2 regions of the Priestia sp. FSL P4-0332 genome follow, and region 2 is predicted to be linked to the other one. Evidence: riboswitches for the same ligand, from Rfam matches in the RefSeq annotation. Region 2 holds a riboswitch; the other holds the start of a gene.
What was found. A riboswitch is a leader RNA that binds a small molecule or an ion and turns the genes downstream of it on or off. The one in region 2 is predicted to bind S-adenosylmethionine.
Positions count from the first base shown of each region.

Region 1: it holds a riboswitch for S-adenosylmethionine, as region 2 does, so the genes downstream of both, MKY06_RS19375 (BMP family lipoprotein) here and MKY06_RS27080 (hypothetical protein) in region 2, are expected to answer to the same signal.

Region 1 is NZ_JBBOUA010000001.1:3,686,837-3,690,576, forward strand. It holds gene MKY06_RS19370 (ABC transporter ATP-binding protein) at 1-342, opposite strand, end outside; gene MKY06_RS19375 (BMP family lipoprotein) at 425-1,435, opposite strand; SAM riboswitch class I at 1,510-1,616, opposite strand; gene MKY06_RS19380 (hypothetical protein) at 1,764-2,132, opposite strand; gene MKY06_RS19385 (putative polysaccharide biosynthesis protein) at 2,146-3,740, opposite strand, start outside.
Region 2 is NZ_JBBOUA010000002.1:32,390-36,129, reverse strand. It holds gene MKY06_RS27090 (response regulator transcription factor) at 1-125, opposite strand, end outside; gene uraH (hydroxyisourate hydrolase) at 210-740, opposite strand; gene MKY06_RS27080 (hypothetical protein) at 1,532-1,963, opposite strand; SAM riboswitch class I at 2,056-2,165, opposite strand; gene MKY06_RS27075 (SDR family oxidoreductase) at 2,350-3,195, shown strand.

The DNA of each region.
Region 1 (3,740 bases), on a different contig from region 2:
TCTATTAAAAAAGAGGCCCTTCTTTGGCTCATGCCCCAAGACAATGTTTTCAGCCACTGTAAAATGAGGAAAAACCATAAAATGCTGATGCACCATGCCTATTCCATTTTTGATAGCATCTGCAGGAGATGAAAACGAGACGGTTTTCCCATGTAGCTGAATATTTCCTGAACTCGGCTTTTCCATTCCGTAAAGCATCCTCATCAACGTTGTTTTTCCAGCGCCATTTTCTCCAACCAGCGCGTGGACCTCGCCTTTTTTCAGTTTAAAGGACACGTTATTATTTGCTAAAAATGAACCGTATTTCTTCGTCAAATTCGTTAACTGCAGCAGCTCACTCATTCTATTCATTGCTCCTTTCCCCATTAGGATTTTTTCAAAAATAAGAAAGAGAAGCCAGCCTTACTCGACTTCTCTTTTCAACTCACTTTGCTAACGGATCTTTTACCACTGTTTTTCCATCAATAATCGAATCTTTAATTTCTTTTAATTGATCAATTACATCTTGCCCTACAAAGTCATTAAGAGGCGTCTTGCTGTCTTGAGTCACATACGTTAACCCAACACCTTTTTCTTTTAAGCCGTATGTCACTACACCGGATTTAAATTTGTCATTTGCGAGTGCTTCTACCGTTTCATAAGCAGCCGCATCAGATCCTTTCAACTGCGATAAAACGATATGCTCAGGATCTACTTCCGTACGGTCAATATCTTGGCCTGCCGTATAAAAACCCTTTTCTTTTGCTGCTTCAAATACACCCAAGTCGCCTACCGCTGAAGCTCCGGCGATAAAGTCAGCTCCTTTTGAAGCCTGTAAAATAGCAAGTTCTTTTGCTTTAGCTGGATCGGAGAAACTTCCAACATAGTTTACTAGAAAGTCTGCTTTTGGATTTGTTGATTGTAATCCTTCTTTAAAACTTACGGTCCATTTTTTTAATAATGGAATATCATCAGCTGCAACCATTCCTACTTTATTCGTTTTTGTAACCAATCCTGCCGCTGCTCCTAATAAATATGAAGCTTCTTGTTCACGGAATACAACGCTTCTTACATTTGGTAAATCGACCACTGTATCAATAATCGCAAATTGACGCTGCGGGTTTTCTTGAGCTACTTTTTTCAACGCATCTTCGGATTCAAAAGAAGATGTAATAATCAAGTCATAGTTTTCTGCTACGGCAGCACGCAAGTTACTTTCAATGGCTGCTTGATCCGTAGACTCAATTGTTTTTACATCAATGTTATACTTCTTCCCAGCGCGTTTTGCTCCATCATCCATTTGTTGAAAAAACGGGTTAACTCCAATCTTTTCAGGTAAAACAAGAGCTATTCGCTTCTTTCCTTTCTCTTCGCTTCCACTGCTTTTTGTGCTTTTTGACTGACAGCCAGTTACGAGTAGTACAAGCGCAACTGCTAAAACAAGAAATCTCTTCATTTGACTTACTCCCCCCATAATATAAAAAAGCTCTTCCTTTATATAAAGGAAGAGCTCGTTAACCAAACGTCTCTTCCTCATCTTCAAGAACATACTGTTCTTAAGGATTTGGCACCATTCTGTCATAGACAGCGGTTGCCGGGTTTCACAGGGCCAGTCCCTCCACCTCTCTTGATAAGGAAAACAATAGCTATTTGTTTTATGTAATATAGTCAATATTAATAGTTTTTTAACAATTGTCAATATTATTTTTCTTTTCTATGTAAAAAAACTTTAAAAACAGATAGGATTATACGGTTTTAGGCTACTAAAATACAAGTGAAGGCCTTTACCCTTCTCCATCAATCATCGTATACTTCCTAGCAAAGCGCTTGTAGTAAATTTGCTCATCCTCTTGTCCATCGTTAAAAACAAGTCGGTTATGATCGATATCTTTCTCTTTTAACACGTATCCCTTTTCATTCATCAGTTGAATATATTCATCTAGATGTCCTTTTTTCACCATATAGTAAAGAACATTATCTGAATCCATAGTCTTTGCTACATCTTGACTTCCCACTTCTAATTTAAAGACAGCTTTTGTTGTTTGAATGGGACGGTAGTCTCCAAACACCTTTTCCCAGTTTAGTAGCAGCAGCGCGCCGAAAATTATGATACATCCTCCAGCGGCTACGGTTAGTACAAATCGTTTTGACACTTCCTTCTCTCCTTTACATTCTTTTTCTTCTATTTAATACAACAGATTGCCCTAAACTTGTTTTTACGCCTAGTCCTAGATACACAGCAGCACCTAAAGCAATTGAAATACAAGATGTGCTAATCGCAAGTGAAGATGCAGACAGCTTATTTTCTAGAAAATAGTGAGAAGCATAATTGCCAATAAGCACAGCGGCTGACATCACACTTACTAATAAAACAGGCGTCAACGCGGCTTTTCCCAGTGATTGAACTCGGTAAGAAATGGATTTTTCAATTAAATAAAAGTTATAGATAACCGATACACCATATCCTCCGTACGTCGCGACAACAGGTCCAATTTCTTTTAAGCTTGAAACCAACAGTACGTTTAATACTATCTTCACAACAATTCCTAAGCCCAAGCCCAAAATTAATTTCTTTTGCTGATTAATTCCTTGAAGAATCGCGGCTGTTACGGTAAAAAGAGCAAAGAGAATCGCAGCAGGCGCATACCATTGTAAAACAACTCCACCGATTTCAGGACTGTTTTTCGCTCCAAAGATCATCATATATACCGGCTTACCCAATAAACAAAGCCCCACCGCAGCAGGAAGAGTAAAAAACAACAGCAGCTGCAGTGTTTTTGTAATTTTCCCCTTCACTTCTCGTAAATTCCCTTGCACAAAAGAAGACGTAATACCGGGAATCAGCGACATGCTGAAGGCAGTTGCTAACGATACCGGCACCATCACTAAAATTTGTGCTAATCCAATGACAGAGTTAATCGTTTCAGCCTTAGCTTGTCCATATCCTATTGATTGAAAGAGCATGTTAATCGTAAACGTATCAATATTTTGATAGATTGGAATAGCTAAACCAACTAATACAAACGGAACGGCGTACGTCACAAGCTCTTTGAACATTAAAGAGAATGAAACGGATTTATTATTCTTTCCGCTGTTCACTTCTTTTATAATTAACCGCTTGCGTTTTGCATAAACGGCACCGAGAATCCCTATTCCCCCTACGCCTCCAATAAACGCTCCAAACGTACCAATTCCAACAGCTTTTGTCATAGTACCATGAAAAAGATGAATGACAGCGTATGCTCCTACTAAAATAAACAACACACGCACAATTTGCTCAATAATTGTACTCAGCGCGGACGGTCCCATGGATTGATTACCTTGAAAATAGCCTCGTAATAGACTCATAGGCGGGATAATAATTAAAGCAAAGCTCACCATTCGGATGACATACACCACGTCTTTTTGACTATTTCCTGATGAATCTTTTCCGTTAATGACTAGTTCAGCGAGCCACGGCGCCATGGTATAGAGGACTAAAAATCCTATTATGCCTGTTATCGTCATTAATAGAAGGCCTGCTTTTAATAGATCTTGCCCTGCCCGGTAGTTTCCAAGACCGTTATATTTCGATACATACTTCGAAACAGCAAGCGGAAGACCCATCGTTGATAAGCTAAGCATCAGGGTATATGGACCGTATGCATACTTATAAAGCGCGTAACCTGATGTTCCGACTAGCGCTGTAAACGGAATAATATAAATAAAACCCAAAATCTTTGTTAACAAAGAAGACGCTGTTAACAAAAGCGTGCCTCTCA
Region 2 (3,740 bases):
CATTGAGTAATAGCATCTACGCCATCAGCTGCTAGAAACGTACTATATCCCTCTCTTTGTAAATACCTTCTACAAACATCCCTTATGCTGCTTTCGTCATCTACAATTAAAATTTTTTTCGCCATTACGTCACCTTCATTCGTTCAATAAATAAGGAAAAAAAGAGAATACCTACGTATCCCCTTTTTTCTCTATTTTTAATCTTCATATTAACTTCCGTGATACGTACTATATCCGCCTGGTGCTGCTACAATTGGCACGTGGTAATGCTGTTTTGGATTCGTTACTTTAAAACGAAGTGGAATCTCGTCTAAAAACTCATCCGACGCTTTTGTACCTTGCTTCTCAAAGTAGTCTCCTACAAAGAAATGAATTTCATATGTTCCTTTTGTCATTTCTTTTGGAGAGAGCAATAGATCAACTCGACCTTCGTTATTCGTTTTTGCCGTGTGTAGATAGTTCATTTTTCCATCTTCGTTCACACGGTATACTTTTACTTTTATATTAGGTGCCGGTTTACCCTTTGCCTCATCAAGAACATGTGTAGAAAGGCCGCCCTTTGGTTTTGCTGGAGCTTGTGTTTTCTCCATTTCTTTTGAATCACTTTGATTGCTTGCCGCATGTGCTACAGTATTTCCATCACCAAGTTTTTGTAAAACCTGACCCCCATGTCCTAAACCTAAAAAACCTGCACATGAAAGTACAGCTACTCCTGCAATACTTGCTACATATTTTTTCATTAGAATCTCCTCCTTATTTGGTTTCTACCAATAAGATACCTAGGATAACTTACAAAACTCTAACGAAAATCTTACATTTTTCTTAACTAATTATTTTTATAAAAAATTTTTATTATAAAGATGGATTATAAGAAGGCTCGGTATCTTCCACTTCCTTTTAGATACACTAAATTTTTAGCTTACCACTCAACACTTTGTAAGTAGAGGGATTATGTAGAACTTTGCTAATAAATAGTAACTACTTTCTAAGTATATCAGATCAAGATGGAGGAATTGTTTACGGGAGGAAAGGAGGGGATATTCATACTGGTATTCTTATTCTCGAAATGATTATTATCCAAATAGAACTAAGAACCATTTACACATAGAGTTTATTTAATTAGCCTTTAGTTAACAGATTCGATGGGGAGCTCAATTCCGTAGTTATGATCTTCTCTATAACAAGATTTTTCCTAGCATTTGCTATGTTATTTGCAGGGAGACTACAGAAAAATGGGTAGGAAGAAAATTTGTTTAAAAAAGCCTCTTTTATTTAGCTAGAGGCTTTTTTTGATTTTGCACGAGAAAATTTCTAACGTCTTCAATTGATCAAACCTTAGAACTAAACTTCTATACAGTGTCGAAAATCCCTGTAGTAAAAAGCAAAAGTATCGCATATTTTTAATCAGTTCCCTTTTTAACCCACTCAGCAACTGTTACATAGTTCAAGCTCAACTTATTTATCTCCAAAAAGTCACGTCTATTGAGGGATTATTAATACGATAAGATTCTATCAAATGATAATGAAATTTTTAGAGAGAAGAACCCATAAGGAATCCCTTAGTAAATGTTATGGTTTCTCTTACGATCTTAGCATTACAAATTTGAAAGTGTGTTGTACCGAGTATAGTCTTATCCCCTTCACTTAATAATGTTGTACTCCAATTAGCTGTTACATCCCAATCATTTGATCTCCCTCTCTTATTGCAAGTTACGCTGTCTATTAGTATCGAGTTATCTCCCATATGGAACAACGTTTTGATAATTTCAGCTTTTATCTGATCATTTGTTGTAAACTCTTTATTATTATATAGAACACCTTCCCCAGCGTAATACGAAGGAATTTGATCTAGCTTATGTTGATTCCAGATATGATTGTAAAAATTAAAAATGAATGAGGTGATTTCAAATGATACTAATTCTGCAGGTTGCTTATACGTTTCTAGCGCTAATTTAGTCTGCATCTCTATTCTCCTGTACATTAAAGTTAAAGTATTTTCCATACAAAAAACCTCTCTATTTATAAAATAGAGAGGTTACATATTCTGCAATATGTTTCTTATCTTGCAAAGCAACTAACTTTGCAGGAATTAGCACCTTTTCAAACAAATGTTTGAAGGTTGCTGGGTTTCATAGGGCCAGTCCCTCCACCTCTCTCGATAAGTAGTATAAAATTAAAGATAATTTTACCATATTTAACAGAAAAGTAAAGGAATAAAGGATGGATTAACTGAAATGATTTTGTTATGTCAGTTACATTTAAACCTGAGAAGTAGCTTAAACTAAAAGGAGTGGTTAAGGATCGTCTCATTTATAGAACAATGAAAAGCATTCATAACGGAGGAATAAAATGAATACACTTGTTACCGGATTTAATGGAAAAGTAGGCTTTGAAGTAGCCCGAAAATTAAAAGGAAAAGGAATGCGTATAAGTTGCGCAGTAAGGAATGTAGAAAAGGCTAAACAAAAATATGGAAATGAGTATGAGTTTATAGCTCTTGATTTTTCAGATCCCACTACATTTGAATCTGCCTTAAAAAATATTAATAAGATCTTTCTCATGTACCCTCCTGGTGATCAAATTGAGTTTGAATTATTTTTACATCAAGCAAAAGAGAATGGCGTCGATCATATTGTTTATTTATCTGTAAAAGATGTGCAGTTTTTACCCTTTATCCATCATTTTAAAAATGAAAAGATGCTTAAAAAGCTGAACGTTCCTTATACTTTTATCCGTGCAGGATATTTTATGCAAAATTTAAATGACTTTCTTGGAAAAGAGATAAAAGAAAGGAACCGAATTTTTATACCCGCAGGAAAAGGAAAGACAAGTTTTGTAGATACAAGAGATATTGCAGAAGTTGTTTACATTACCATACGAGATAGTCAAAAGCATCATAATCAAAAGTACGTAATCACCGGAGATCAAGCGGTTGACTTTTATGAAGTAGCTACTATCATGACAGAGGTATTAGAAACTAACATTCATTACGAAAACCCTTCTGTGAAAGAGTTCAAAGAGTTTATGCTTCAGATAGGAGAGAATGAAGCGTTCATTAATGTAGTAATTGGTATTCACTTTCCAACTAAGCTCGGCTTAGCCAAAGGAATTACTCAAGATTTTGAAAAACTTACACATAAGCAGCCTATAAGTATAAAAACGTATATTAGAGACTATAAAGCAAATTGGATATAACAATTAAGTGAAAATCTATATAGTAAGAGACTATTATGTAACTGGTGAATAAATAAACTATAAAAAACTACCTCTTTTCTAAGAAGAGGTGGTTTTTTTAATGAGAAAAGATCAATTTGAGTGATTTAGTTGAAGCTGCTATCATTTAAAGTAAGAAAACAGATGAAAATTTACCTCGGTTAAGGGATGAAGCTATTTTTTACCTTCAATTGCTTAGATTAGAATAGTTCGTCGAAAAAACAAATTCCATTTATTTGATGAATTTGTATAGCCTGAACTATTCACCTCCTAGTTTTCCTATAATAAATGTAATTAAAAGAAAAATAGTTGCTAGTATAACAACAATATTGAGAAGTAGCATTTCACTTGTTAATCCTAATGTGTTAACAAATATACCTACAAAGGCCCAAAGGATTGTCAAAAAATAAAGCACAGGATAATGAAAACCTTTAAACATTTTATATGACGTAATAGTCGCTAATATAAGGATAAAAAAATTGCCATAATACACCTGTTAAATTATAAACATGAAGTCCATAAAAACT